2 regions of the Planomonospora corallina genome follow, and region 2 is predicted to be linked to the other one. Evidence: predicted binding sites of a transcription regulator. Region 2 holds the regulator's gene; the other holds the start of a gene.
The links. Region 2 encodes HspR, which represses chaperone genes until heat shock. Its sites were predicted from a motif close to ANTTGAGTCNNNNNGACTCAANT; they were not measured.

Region 1: lon (endopeptidase La) is a predicted target of HspR. The motif match lies at 2,135-2,157, and genes of this name have one in related genera.

What each region holds. Positions count from the first base shown of each region.
Region 1 covers NZ_JBHSBM010000017.1:1,003,705-1,010,711, reverse strand. Annotated here, with positions in the region: gene lon (endopeptidase La) at 1-2,121, opposite strand, end outside; gene ACFOWE_RS17775 (sensor histidine kinase) at 2,301-3,734, shown strand; gene ACFOWE_RS17770 (response regulator) at 3,764-4,429, shown strand; gene ACFOWE_RS17765 (alpha/beta hydrolase) at 4,736-5,794, shown strand; gene ACFOWE_RS17760 (hypothetical protein) at 5,764-6,078, shown strand; gene ACFOWE_RS17755 (biliverdin-producing heme oxygenase) at 6,231-6,884, shown strand; gene ACFOWE_RS17750 (TetR/AcrR family transcriptional regulator) at 6,943-7,007, shown strand, end outside.
Region 2 covers NZ_JBHSBM010000013.1:166,318-173,324, reverse strand. Annotated here, with positions in the region: gene dnaK (molecular chaperone DnaK) at 1-538, shown strand, start outside; gene grpE (nucleotide exchange factor GrpE) at 567-1,211, shown strand; gene dnaJ (molecular chaperone DnaJ) at 1,240-2,439, shown strand; gene ACFOWE_RS10060 (heat shock protein transcriptional repressor HspR) at 2,442-2,789, shown strand; gene clpB (ATP-dependent chaperone ClpB) at 2,835-5,435, shown strand; gene ACFOWE_RS10050 (hypothetical protein) at 5,885-6,469, shown strand; gene ACFOWE_RS10045 (hypothetical protein) at 6,526-7,007, opposite strand, start outside.

The DNA.
Region 1 (7,007 bases), on a different contig from region 2:
GCGGACCTGGCGGCCCGAGAGCAGCGAGGCCAGGGCGGTGATCATGGTGATGCCCGCGGAGGGGCCGTCCTTGGGGACCGCGCCGGCCGGGAAGTGGATGTGCACCGAGCGGTCCTTGAGCGAGGAGACGGGCAGCTCCAGCTCCGCGCCGCGCGAGCGCAGGTAGGAGAGCGCGATCTGGGCCGACTCCTTCATCACGTCGCCGAGCTGGCCGGTCAGGGTCAGTCCGGTGCCGCCGGTCTCCGGGTCGGCCAGGGACGCCTCCACGTACAGCACGTCGCCTCCCGCGCCGGTGACCGCCAGGCCGGTGGCCACGCCCGGCACCGCCGTACGCTGGCTGGACTCCGGCAGCGAGGACTCCGGCACGTGGCGCGGCCGGCCGAGGTAGGCGACCAGGTCGTCCGCCGTCACCGCCACCGGCGGCTCCGTCTCACCGAGCGCCGCCTTCGCGGCGATCTTGCGCAGGATCCGGGCGATCGAGCGGTCCAGGGAGCGGACCCCGGCCTCCCGGGTGTACTCGCCCGCGATGCGGCGCAGCGCGTCGTCGCCGACCGTGACGTCCTCGGCGGTCAGCCCGGCCTTCTCCAGCTGGCGCACCAGCAGGTGGTCGCGGGCGATGGCGACCTTCTCGTCCTCGGTGTAGCCGTCGAGCGTGACGACCTCCATGCGGTCCAGCAGCGGGCCGGGGATCGCCTCCAGCACGTTGGCGGTCGCCAGGAAGAGCACGTCGGACAGGTCGAGCTCGACCTCCAGGTAGTGGTCGCGGAAGGTGTGGTTCTGCGCGGGGTCGAGCACCTCCAGCAGCGCGGCGGTCGGGTCGCCCCGGTAGTCGGCGCCGACCTTGTCGATCTCGTCGAGGAGCACGACGGGGTTCATCGAGCCCGCCTCGCGGATCGCCCGGACGATCCGGCCGGGCATCGCGCCGACGTAGGTGCGGCGGTGGCCCCGGATCTCGGCCTCGTCGCGCACGCCGCCGAGGGCGACGCGGACGAACTTCCGGCCCATCGCGCGGGCGACCGACTCGCCGAGGGAGGTCTTGCCGACCCCGGGAGGGCCTGCGAGGGCGAGCACGGCGCCGCTGCGCCGGCCGCCGACCACGCCGAGCCCCTTGGCCGCGCGGCGGCCCCGGACGGCGAGGTGCTCGATGATGCGGTCCTTGACGTCGTCGAGGCCGGTGTGGTCGGCGTCGAGGACCTCGCGGGCCGCGGCGATGTCGTAGGAGTCCTCGGTCCGGGTGTTCCACGGGATGTCGAGGACGGTGTCGAGCCAGGTGCGGATCCAGCCGGTCTCGGGAGACTGGTCGGAGGTCCGCTCCAGCTTGGCGACCTCCTTGAGCGCGGCCTCACGCACCTTCTCCGGCAGGTCGGCGGCCTCGACCCGGGCGCGGTAGTCCTCCTCCTCGGTCTCCGCGGAGTCCCCGTTGAGCTCGGCCAGTTCCTTGCGGACCGCGGCGAGCTGCTGGCGGAGCAGGAACTCGCGCTGCTGCTTCTCCATGCCCTCCTGGACGTCCTTGCGGATCGTCTCGGCCACGTCGAGCTCGGCCAGGTGCTCGCGGGACCACTCGATCAGCATCGCGAGCCGCTCGGCCGGGTCGGCGGTCTCGAGGATCTCGACCTTGCGCGCGGTGGTGAGCCAGGGCGCGTAGCCGGAGTTGTCGGCGAGGACCGACGGGTCGTCCATCTGGCTGAGCGCGTCGACCACCTGCCAGGCGCCCCGCTTCTGCAGGATCGTGGTGGCCAGCGCCTTGTACTCCTTGGCGAGCTCCTCGGCGCGCTCACCCGCCTCGACCGGCTCGATCCTGCCGGCCCGCACCCACAGCGCCGCGCCGGGGCCGGTGGTGCCGGCGCCCACGCGGATCCGGTCGACGCCGCGCACGACGGCCACGGGCTCGCCGCCGGGCAGCCTGCCCACCTGCTCCACGACCGCCCGGACGCCGACGGCGCCGTAGCGCCCGTCGATCCGCGGGACGAGCAGGACCTCGGGCGCGTCCTCGTCGAGGGCCCGGGCCGCGTCGATCGCGGCCCTGACCTCGTTCGCCGAGAGGTTCAGGGGGACCACCATGCCCGGCAGCACGACCTCGTCGTCGAGCGGAAGGACCGGGAGGTTCAAGCTCTCACTCATCTGCACTCCATGGGGTTGAGTTATACCGACTCAATTAACAGGAGCCTTCGAATGTTCCCGGACTTGAGCCTTTTCGCTGTGAGCGATCGTAATTCTGTAATCGTCCCTCTGGAGAGGGACGCGGCGGACCGTACTCCGGGGTGATGCGGGCTGATGATCAACGTCCCTAGACTGTCCGGATGACCTCCCCGCCCACCCCGCGGGACCGGGCCCGCGCCCCGCTGGCCCGGCTGGTGCGCGCGCTCGCCGGCGCGTTGTGGAGCGGCAGGGCCGGCCCGCCGCACCCCCGGTCCCGGTGGCTGGCCCCCCGGGTGCCGGGCTTCCTGGGTCTGCTCCCCTTCCGCACGATCGACCTGGTCCTGCTGGCCGACCTCGTGCTCGCCTTCATCCTGTTCAGCGCCGTGCAGTCGATACTGTGGAGCGACACGGCGCACCTGCCGGAGCCGCTGGGCTGGGGGGAGATCCAGTTCGCCGCCGCCTGCTCCGCGCTCCCGCTGGCGCTGCGCGACCGCCGGCCCCTGGCGGCCTGGCGGCTCGCGGCGGTGCTGACCCCCGCGGGTGTCCTGACCCGCCTGCAGGCCGTGGACACGCCCTACTCCGCCGACACCGTGATCTCGTACCTGCTGGTGGTCTACGCGGTCGCGGTCCGCTGCGAGCGGCACGTCACCATCGGCGTGTGGCTCGTCTCCGCCGCCGGTGTGTGGTTCGTCGAGGCGCAGACCGACCAGACCGGCGTGACCGCCGTCGGCATGGGCCTGGTGACCGCGACCGTCCTGCTCGGCTACAACGTCCGGGCCAGGCGCACGGCGGTCAGGCGCCTGGCCGAGGAGGAACGGCGCAGCGAGCGGGCACTGGCCGGGCAGGCCGTACTGGAGGAGCGGACCAGGATCGCCCGGGAGCTGCACGACATCGTGGCCCACCACATGTCGGTGATCGCCATCCAGGCGGAGGCCGTACCGCTGAAGGCGCGCGGGGACGCGCGGCTGCTGGAGGAGGGGCTGGTGGAGATCCGCGCGCTCTCCCTGACCGCCATGAACGAGATGCGGCGGGTGCTGGGCGTGCTGCGGGACGCCGAGGGGACGCGGGACACCGCGCCGCAGCCGGGGCTGGAGCGGCTGGAGGAGCTGATCGGCACCGCGCGCTCGGCCGGGCTCACCGTGAAACCCAAGCTCCTCGGCGACCTGACCGGGCTGCCCGAGGCGGTGAGCCTGTCGGCCTACCGGATCGTGCAGGAGTCACTGAGCAACGCCATGCGGCACGCGCCCGGCTCGGCCGTCACGGTGGAGATCACCCGATCCGGCGACGACCTGTGCCTCCACGTGGCGAACGGCGCCGGGAAGAAGCCCGCCGGACCCGGTTCCGATCCCGTTTCCGGACCCGGTCACGGTCACGGCCCCCGCCCCGCTTCCGGTCTCCGGCCCGGTCCCGCTTCCGCTTCCGCTTCCGCTTCCGCTTCCGGGAAGGCTCCCGCGCACGGGGGGCACGGCCTGATCGGGATGCGGGAGCGGGCGGCGATGCTCGGCGGGCGGCTCTGGGCCGGGCCGGTGGGGAACGGGTTCGCGGTCACCGCCATACTCCCGATCACACAGGACGAGCCGGCGGCCACGGCCTGACGGCCTCAACCCCCCAATGGAGGCGATCGGTGACGATCCGGGTGCTCATCGCGGACGACCAGGGCATGGTGCGGACGGGCTTCACCGTCTTCCTCGGCGCCCAGCCGGACATCGAGGTCGTCGGAGAGGCCGCCGACGGCCGCGAGGCCGTGGCGCGGACCGCGGAGCTCCGGCCCGACGTCGTGCTGATGGACGTGCGGATGCCCGTCATGGACGGCCTGGCGGCGACGCGGGAGATCCTCTCCCCCGGCGGACCCGGCGGGCACGCCCCGAAGATCCTCATCCTGACCACCTTCGACCTCGACGACTACGTCTACGAGGCGCTGCGGGCCGGAGCCAGCGGCTTCCTGCTCAAGGACGCCTCCGCCACGCAGTTGGCCGAGGCCGTCCGGGTGGTCGCGGCCGGGGAGGCGCTGCTGGCGCCGTCGGTGACCCGGCGGCTCATCACGGAGTTCGCCCGCGTCGGGCCGAACCGCCCGCGCGCCCGGCCGGACGGCATCACCGAGCGGGAGACCGAGGTGCTCGCCCTCATCGCCCGCGGCCTGTCCAACCAGGAGATCGCCGCCGAGCTCGTGCTCTCGGAGCAGACGGTCAAGACGCACGTGGGCCGGATCCTGGCCAAGCTCGGCCTGCGCGACCGCGCGCAGGCGATCGTGTACGCCTACGAGACCGGGGTGGTCCGCCCCGGCGAGTGACCCGCCCGCAGAGCCCCGCGTCCGGCACCCGGCGCTCCACCCGTCCCCGGCGCTCCACCCGTCCCCGGCGCTCCACCCGTCCCCGGCGCTCCACCCGTCCCCGGCGCTCCACCCGTCCCCGGCGTCGCGGACGGGCTCCGTTCTCCCGCGCACCCGGCACCGCCAGGGGAGGCCTCCGCTCCCGCGGCGCGCCCGTCACCGCCGTCCCCCTCCGGAGGGACCCTGAGGTGGCCTCCCCGAGGTGACGCGGGCGACAGATCACGATCCATAGCGTCCTGTCCTGTTCCCCCTGGACAGGAGGCCCGCATGTTCCGCTCCATGCTCGCCGTGAGCACCGTCGCCGCGCTCACCTACGTGATCGCGCCGCCGCCCGAGGGCGACCGGATCATCAAGGTCTACGGCGACCTGCGTACGGCCGAGCACGTGGCGGTGATCGTCCCCGGCGCCGACACCACCGCCGCCACCTTCGACGGCGGGCGGGCCAAGGCGCACAGCACGCCGGGAGGCGGGGCCCGGGCGCTGCTGGCGCAGGCGCGGAAGCTGGACTCCGGGGCGAAGCTGGCGGTGGTGGCCTGGCTCGGCTACGACAGCCCGGCGACCGTCAGCCTGCACGTGGCCACCCACACCGCCGCCGAGCGCGGCGCCCGGGCGCTGCGCCGCTACGTCGGCGAGACGCTCCGCGGCAGGCGGGTCACCCTGCTCTGCCACAGCTACGGATCGGTGGTGTGCGCCAAGGCCGTGCCCGGGGGGCAGGTGACCGACATGGCGGCGGTGGGCAGCCCCGGCCTCGGCGTGTCCTCGGCCGCAGAGCTGGGCGGCGCCGGCGCTGCACGGCACCCCGCGGGGGACGGTCCGGGCGCTGGCGCTCCCGGCGCTCGCGCCGCTCTGGTTCCTGGCCGTCTTCGCCGCGCTGACCGCCGCCACTCCCCTGCTGGCGCGGGCGCGCCCCGGCCTCGTGGCCGCCTCGGCGGTCGCGGTGGTGCCCGTCGTGGACGCGGTCAGGTTCGCACCCGGCGGTCCGGCCTGGCTGGGCTGGGTGAACCTCGCGGCCGGGTGGCTGGTGCCGTACGCGCTGGGGGTGGGCCGGGCGGGCGGCATGCTCGCCTCGCGGCGGGCCGCGGCGGCGCTGCTGGCCGGCGGCGCGGCCGGGGCGGTGGTCCTGGTGGCCGCCTTCGGGTATCCGGCGAGCATGGTCGGGGTGACGGGGGCCAGGGTCTCGAACCTCAGCCCGCCCACGCTCGCCGCCGTCTGCTTCGGTCTCGCCCAGGTGGGGCTGGCCCTGCTGGTGCGCGGGCCGCTGGAGCGGCTGATGCGCCGGCCCCTCCTGTTGGGCGGTGGTGGCGCTGGTCAACCTCGCGGCGATGACCGTCTTCCTCTGGCACCAGACCGTGCTGGCCGCGGCCGCCCTGGCCGCCCTCCGCTCCGGGCCGGTGCCCGGGTTGCTCACCCCGCCGATGGACGCGGCTTGGATGGCGCAGCGCCTGGCCTGGCTCCCGGTCCTCGCCGCGCTGCTGCTCCTGGTCCGGCTCGCCGGATCCGTACGACGGACCGCTCCCGGGACAGCGGCCCCCACCGAAGCTCCCACAGCGGCCCTCACTGTGGTCCCCCCGGCGGCCCTCACTGTGGTCCCCCGGCGGAAGGGCCGGTGAACGGAGCGGCGGGAGGACCGGCGGAAAGCTGCGGGACCGCCCCGGCCCCGCAGCGCCCGTTCTTTGATGACAAGGTGTCGTCATCACCTTGACGTGCCGCCGGATCGTTTGTGACACTCCGTCATGAAAATACTCTCAGACACGGAGTGATCATGAGCGAGGCGCCGTTCTCCGAAGTGCTCAGGAACGCCACCTGGGCCGACCATTCCTCCGCCGAGGACGACGCCTACCTCAAGGCCCTGATGGCGGGCCGGCTCAGCCGCGAGGCCTACGGCGAGCTGGTGGCCCAGCACTACTTCGCCTACACCGCGCTCGACGGCGTCGCGCGCGCGCTCGCCGGCGACCCGGTCGCCGGCCCGTTCGTCGTCCCCGAGCTCTACCGCGAGGAGGCGCTCGTCCGCGACCTGGAGACGGTCTACGGCCCCGGCTGGGCCGACCGGATCACGCCCTCCGCGCCGACCCGGACCCTCGTCGCCCGGATCGAGCAGGCCGCCGGCTGGCCTGGCGGCTACGTCGCCCACCACTACACCCGCTACCTGGGCGACCTGTCCGGCGGGCAGTTCATCCGGATGGAGCTGGAGAAGATCTACGGCTACGGACCCGGCGGCGGCGTCGACTTCTACCGCTTCGACCGGATCGGCAGCCTGCCCCGGTTCAAGAACGCCTACCGCGCCCGGCTGGACGCCCTGCCCGTGGACGACGCCGAGAAGCAGCGCATCATCCGGGAGGCCAAGCTCGCCTACCAGCTCAACACCGAGGTCCTGACCGACCTCGGCCGGGTGGCGCGGGCCGAGCTCGCGGCCTGACCGCACGGCCTGACCGCGCGCCCCGGCCACCGGCCCGGCCGTGTGCCACCATGGGTCCATGCCCCGCATCTCGGCCGCGACGATCGGCGAGCACCGCGCCCAGACTCGGGACCGCATCCTCCG
Region 2 (7,007 bases):
GCAGATCGAGGTCACCTTCGACATCGACGCCAACGGCATCGTCAACGTCTCCGCCAAGGACCTCGGCACCGGCAAGGAGCAGACGATGACCATCACCGGCGGCTCCGCCCTGCCGAAGGACGACATCGAGCGCATGATGCGCGAGGCCGAGTCCTACGCGGAGGAGGACAAGCGCCGCCGCGAGGAGGCTGAGACGCGCAACAACGCCGACTCGCTCGTCTACCAGACGGAGAAGTTCCTCAGCGACAACTCCGACAAGGTGCCGGACGACGTCAAGACCGAGGTCAACGACGCCGTCGCCGAGGTGAAGAAGGCGCTGGAGGGCACCGACACGACCGCCATCCGCACCGCCGCGGAGAAGCTCGCCACGGTCAGCCAGAAGATGGGTTCGGCGATCTACGCCCAGGCCCAGGGAGCCGGGGCCCAGCCCGGCGCCGCCGGCGCCGAGGGTGCGGCCGGCGACCAGCGGGCCGACGAGGACGTGGTCGAGGCGGAGATCGTGGACGACGAGCCGAAGCGCGAGAACGACGCGAAGTGACGGCAGGCGAGCCGAGGGGAGCACGACCGTGAACACGCGTGAGAACGGTTCCGGGGAGGAGCCCGTGATCCGCGACAACCGGAAGATCGATCCTGAGACCGGGCAGCCCCGTGAGAACGGCGAGGCGGGCAAGGGCAGGGCGCAGGGCGCGGAGGCCGGGCAGGCCGCCGGCGCGCCGGAGAGCGGCCGGGATGAGAGGCCCGCCGGCTCCGGCGCCGACCCCGCCGCCGTCCAGCTGGCCACCCAGCTCGCCGAGCGCACGACGGACCTGCAGCGCCTGCAGGCGGAGTACTCCAACTACCGCAAGCGGGTCGAGCGGGACCGCGCGCTGATCAAGGAGCAGGCCGTGGCCGGCGCGCTGGCCGAGCTGCTCCCGGTCCTCGACGACATCGGCCGGGCCCGTGACCACGGAGAGCTCACCGGGGGCTTCGCCAAGGTGGCCGAGGCGCTGGAGTCGGTCCTCGGCAAGCTGGGGCTCAGCCCCTTCGGCGCCAAGGGCGATCCGTTCGACCCGGAGGTGCACGAGGCGCTGATGCACAGCTACTCGGCCGACGTCACCGAGCCGACCTGCGTGGAGATCCTGCAGTCCGGTTACCGGATCGGCGAGCGTGTCCTGCGCCCCGCGCGGGTCGCGGTCGCCGAGCCCGGTGAGCCCGAGTCGAACGACGACTGATCCACCCCCTCTTGGAGAAGGAAGACAGATGAGCACCAAGGACTACCTGGAGAAGGACTACTACGCCGTCCTTGGTGTGCCCAAGTCCGCCACCGCCGAAGAGATCAAGAAGGCGTACCGGAAGCTGGCCAGGCAGTACCACCCGGACGCCAACCCCGGGGACTCCGGAACCTCGGAGAGCACGGCGAAGTTCAAGGAGGTCTCGGAGGCCTACGACGTCCTGTCCGACGCCAGGCGCCGCAAGGAGTACGACGAGGCGCGCACGCTGTTCGGATCGGGGCTCGGCGGTTTCCCGGGCGCCGGAGGGGCCACCCGTGGGGGCGGGTTCCCCTTCGACCTGGGCGACCTGTTCGGCGGCACCGCCCAGCAGCAGCAGGGCGCCGGAGAGCGCATCGGTGACCTGTTCGGCGGCCTGTTCGGCGGCCGGGGCGGTGCCACCCGCCCCGGCGGCACCACCAGGCGGCCGCGGCGCGGCCAGGACGTGGAGTCGGAGGTGACGCTCTCCTTCACCGAGGCGGCGGAGGGCACCACCGTCTCGCTCCGGCTCACCAGCTCCTCCTCCTGCACCGCGTGCGCCGGCACCGGGGCCAAGGCCGGAACCACCCCGCGGGTCTGCCCGACCTGCGAGGGCACCGGCGCGGCCAGCCGGAACCTGGGCAACTTCGCCTTCTCCGAGCCGTGCCGCGACTGCAAGGGCCGCGGCCTGCTGGTCGACGACCCGTGCCCGGTCTGCGACGGGAGCGGACGGGGCAAGAGCACCCGCACCATCCAGGCCCGTATCCCGGCCGGGGTCGGCGACGGCCAGCGCATCAAGCTCAAGGGCAAGGGCGCGCCGGGCGAGAACAGCGGCCCGGCCGGCGACCTGTACGTCCAGGTCCACGTCAAGCCGCACCAGGTCTTCGGCCGCTCCGGCGAGAACCTGACGGTCACCGTGCCGGTCACCTTCACCGAGGCGACCCTCGGCGCGGAGATCAAGGTGCCCACCCTCAAGGGCATGCCGGTCACCCTGCGCATCCCGCCGGGCACCCCGAACGGCCGCACCTTCCGGGTCCGCGGCCGCGGGGTCACCCGCAAGGACGGCACCAAGGGCGACCTGCTCGCCACGGTCGAGGTCCTGGTGCCGCAGAAGCTCGACGACAAGGCGCGCACCGCCCTGGAGCAGTTCCGCGACGCCACGGCCGGTGGTGACCCGCGTGCCGAGCTGATCCAACAGGCCAGAAGCGAGTAGCCATGGACGCCAACTACTTCGATCTGTCGGATGACACCCCTGTCTACGTGATCTCGGTGGCCGCCCAGCTGTCGGGTCTGCACCCGCAGACCCTGCGGCAGTACGACCGCCTCGGTCTGGTCAGGCCGGGCCGTACGGCGGGCCGCGGGCGGCTCTACTCCACCCGCGACATCCTGATGCTCCGCGAGGTCCAGCGGCTCTCCCAGGAGGAGGGCATCAACCTCGCGGGCATCAAGCGGATCCTGGAGTTGGAGAACGAGGTCGTGCGCCTGCGCGAGGAGAACCACCGCCTGCGCGCGGAGGTCGCGACGATCCGCGCCCTGATCCAGTACCAGCTGCCACCCGCCTGACACCCGCCTGACACCCGCAGCCACCACGACCGGGGGGACTGTTCCATGGACTACAAGCTGACGCAGAAGAGCCAGGAGGCGGTCTCCGCCGCCATCCGGCGCGCCGCCGCCGAGGGCAACCCCGAGGTCGCCCCGGTCCACCTGCTCTCGGCCCTGCTCGCCCAGACCGGCGGCACCGCCGCTCCCCTGCTGGAGGCCGTCGGAGCCGACGCCAAGCAGCTGCGCGCCGAGGCCGAGACGCGGCTGGAGTCCCTGCCCAAGGCGCAGGGCTCGACGGTCAGCGCCCCCAGCAGCTCCCGGCAGCTGCTCGCCGTGCTGCACACCGCGGCCGAGCGGGCCCGCCGCCTGGAGGACGAGTACGTCTCGACCGAGCACCTGCTGGTCGGCCTGGCCACCGACGGCGGCCCGGTCGCCGAGATGCTCCGGGAGCGCGGGGCCACCCCGGACGCGCTGCTCGACGCCTTCGAGAAGGTGCGCGGGCGCGCCAAGGTGACCAGTGAGAACCCCGAGGACACCTACCAGGCGCTGCAGAAGTACGGCGTCGACCTCACCGAGCGGGCCCGCGCCGGCAAGCTCGACCCGGTGATCGGGCGCGACACGGAGATCCGCCGGGTCGTGCAGGTGCTCAGCCGCCGCACCAAGAACAACCCGGTGCTCATCGGCGAGCCCGGCGTGGGCAAGACCGCGGTCGTGGAGGGCCTGGCCCAGCGGATCGTCGCCGGTGACGTGCCCTCCAGCCTCAAGGACAAGCGCCTGATCTCGCTCGACCTGAGCGCGATGGTCGCCGGCGCCAAGTTCCGGGGCGAGTTCGAGGAGCGCCTCAAGGCCGTGCTCAACGAGATCAAGGAGAGCGAGGGCCAGGTCGTCACCTTCATCGACGAGCTGCACACCATGGTCGGCGCCGGCGCGGCCGAGGGGGCCATGGACGCGGGCAACATGCTCAAGCCGATGCTGGCCCGCGGCGAGCTGCGGATGATCGGCGCGACCACGCTCGACGAGTACCGCGAGCGCATCGAGAAGGACCCCGCCCTGGAGCGCCGCTTCCAGCAGGTCTACGTGGGCGAGCCCTCCGTCGAGGACACGATCGCGATCCTGCGCGGTCTCAAGGGCCGCTACGAGGCCCACCACCAGGTCCAGATCTCCGACGGCGCGCTGGTCGCCGCCGCCGCGCTCTCCGACCGCTACATCACCTCCCGGTTCCTGCCGGACAAGGCGATCGACCTCATCGACGAGGCGGCCTCCCGGCTCCGCATGGAGATCGACTCCCGTCCCGTGGAGATCGACCAGCTCCAGCGGAACGTCGACCGGATGATGATGGAGGAGCTGGCGCTCGCCAAGGAGACCGACGAGAGCAGCCGGCAGCGGCTGGAGCGGCTCCGCGCCGAGCTGGCCGACCGCAAGGAGGAGCTCAACGCCCTGGTGGCCCGCTGGGAACGGGAGAAGGCCGGGCTCAACCGCGTCGGCGACCTGAAGAAGCAGCTCGACGAGGCCCGGAGCGCGGCCGAGCGCGCCCAGCGCGACGGCGACTTCGAGGCCGCCTCCCGGCTGATGTACGGCGAGGTGCCCCGGCTGGAGGCCGAGCTGGCCGAGGCGAGCACGGCGGCGGAGCCCGAGGACGCCATGGTCAAGGAGGAGGTCGGTCCGGACGACATCGCCGAGGTCATCTCGTCCTGGACGGGCATCCCGGCGGGCCGCCTGCTGGAGGGCGAGACCGCCAAGCTGCTCCGCATGGAGGAGGAGATCGGATCCCGGCTGATCGGCCAGCGCGACGCCGTGCGGGCCGTCTCCGACGCCGTGCGGCGGGCCCGCGCGGGCATCGCCGACCCCGACCGGCCGACCGGCGGCTTCCTGTTCCTCGGCCCCACCGGCGTCGGCAAGACCGAGCTGGCCAAGGCGCTGGCGGAGTTCCTCTTCGACGACGAGCGGGCCATGGTCCGCATCGACATGAGCGAGTACTCCGAGAAGCACAGCGTCGCCCGGCTCGTCGGCGCCCCGCCCGGTTACGTGGGCTACGAGGAGGGCGGCCAGCTCACCGAGGCGGTGCGGCGCCGGCCGTACACCGTGGTGCTGCTGGACGAGGTGGAGAAGGCCCACCCGGAGGTCTTCGACATCCTGCTCCAGGTCCTGGACGACGGGCGGCTCACCGACGGGCAGGGCCGTACGGTCGACTTCCGCAACACGATCCTGATCCTCACCTCCAATCTCGGTTCGCAGTTCCTGGTGGACCCGACGCTGGAGAACGGCGCCAAGCGCGAGGCCGTGATGAACACGGTCAGGGGCGCGTTCAAGCCGGAGTTCCTGAACCGGCTCGACGACGTGATCCTGTTCGACGCGCTCGGCAGCGAGGAGCTGACCAAGATCGTCGACCTGCAGGTGGCGCACCTGGCCCGGCGGCTGGCCGACCGGCGGCTCACGCTCACCGTCTGCCCCGCCGCCCGCGACTGGCTGGCCCTGACCGGCTACGACCCCCTCTACGGCGCGCGCCCGCTGCGCCGGCTGGTCCAGTCGGCGATCGGTGACCAGCTCGCCCGCAAGGTGCTCTCCGGTGAGATCCAGGACGGCGACGAGGTGCTCGTGGACGTCGACCCGGACAAGGACTCCCTGACGGTCGGCACGGCGGCCCCGGCGGCTCCGGCGACCCCGTGAGCCGGTAAGGGATTTCCCATCATCGGGTCAAGCCCGCCTCCCGAAAGCCCCCCACTGTTACCTTCGGTAGTCAATCGACTATCAAGTGTCACAGGGGACCGCGAGGGGGCGGGGTGTCGCACGGCTTACGGAGCGTTCGGAGGGTCCTGGCGGCGCTGCTCGCGGCGGCCTGCGCCGGACCCCCGGCCGCTCCGGCGGCCGCCGCGGCCCCGGCGGTCTCTCGCACGGCCACGGGCCCGGCGGCCGCAGCGGCCCCCATGACCCCCGCGGCCCCCGGCACGGCGGTCTCCGGCACGGCGGTCTCCGGCACGGCGGCCCGGGCCGCCGCGGCCGATCCCTGCGAACGGCGTGGTCCCGCGGCGGGCGCGCCGAGCTCCCCCGGTTCCGGGAGCGCCCGATGCCGGTCGTCTCGGCCTCCGGTGGTCGGGCGGTGGGCCCCGGACTCCTCTGTGGCCGGGGCAGCGAGACCCCGGGGGCTCCAGGGACCTTCCGGAGACGGCCGGGGACGGCTCTCCGGAGCCCCCGTCCCGCTCACCTCCGCCGAGCTGCTCTCGCACGCCGCCGGTCTGCCCGGCCTCTCCCGCGCCTCCGCCGTCCTCAGCTTCGCCGACGTCGGCGGCGTGGCCGGGGCGCTCGGTTTCCCCGCCCTCCCCTTCGGTGTGCCGGGCTATCCCGGCCTGGTGTGGGTGGAGTTCGTGTACCCGGTGCCGGACCTGCCCGGCCTGCCGAGCATGCCGTCGCCCGTCGTCCGTCTCGTCGCCGTGCCCTCGGTGCCGCGCTCCGCGAACGCCTCCGGGGTGCTGTCGGACGGCACCGCGCTGGCGCTGCCCGCACCGCCCCCGCTGCCCCGCCGGGCCGGCGGGAGGATCGTACGGGGGAGCACACCCGCGGCCCCCGTCCGGGAGGGCGGGACCGCGCCGGCCGCCCCGCGGGCCGAGGGGACCCGGCCCGCTCCCGAGCGGAGGGAGCGGCCCAGGCTTCCGATCCTGGAGCGGATGCTGCCGGAGCTGCCGCTGGGCCGCACGCTGCCGTGACCCTGGCGGTGCCGGACCACCGGCGGGGCGGGGCGGCCGCGCCGGGGGACGTCCTGTCAGCGGGCGGCGTCGAGCAGCGCGTCCAGCTCGTCCTCCGGGAGCCCGAGGTCGACCCGGATCCGGTAGCGGACGCGCAGCAGCGCGGCGTGCTCCGCGCTGCCCGGCGCCGCGTCGGCGACACCCCGGGTGGCCCAGGCATGGGCCCTGAGCGGATCGCCGTACGCGGCGAGGGTCTCGGCGACGGTCAGCACCGTGGCCGGGGAGACGTCTCCGCCGGACTCGATCGCCTCGATCACCTGCCACGCCTCGTCCGGCCGGCCGAGCTCGAAGAGGGTGTCGGCGATCCCGGCCCGGGGGTCGGCTCCCGCGTCCCCGCCGTCGTCGGCGGCCCGCTGGAAGCAGTGGAGGGCGCGGGCGGGCCGCCCGGCCTGCCGCCACTCCTCCGCGGCGAGCACGAGGATCGCCGCCCGCGAGAGGTCGCCGGACACGTACGCCTCCGCCAGCTCCTCGAGCCGCCGGGCGAGGCTTTCGTGATCGT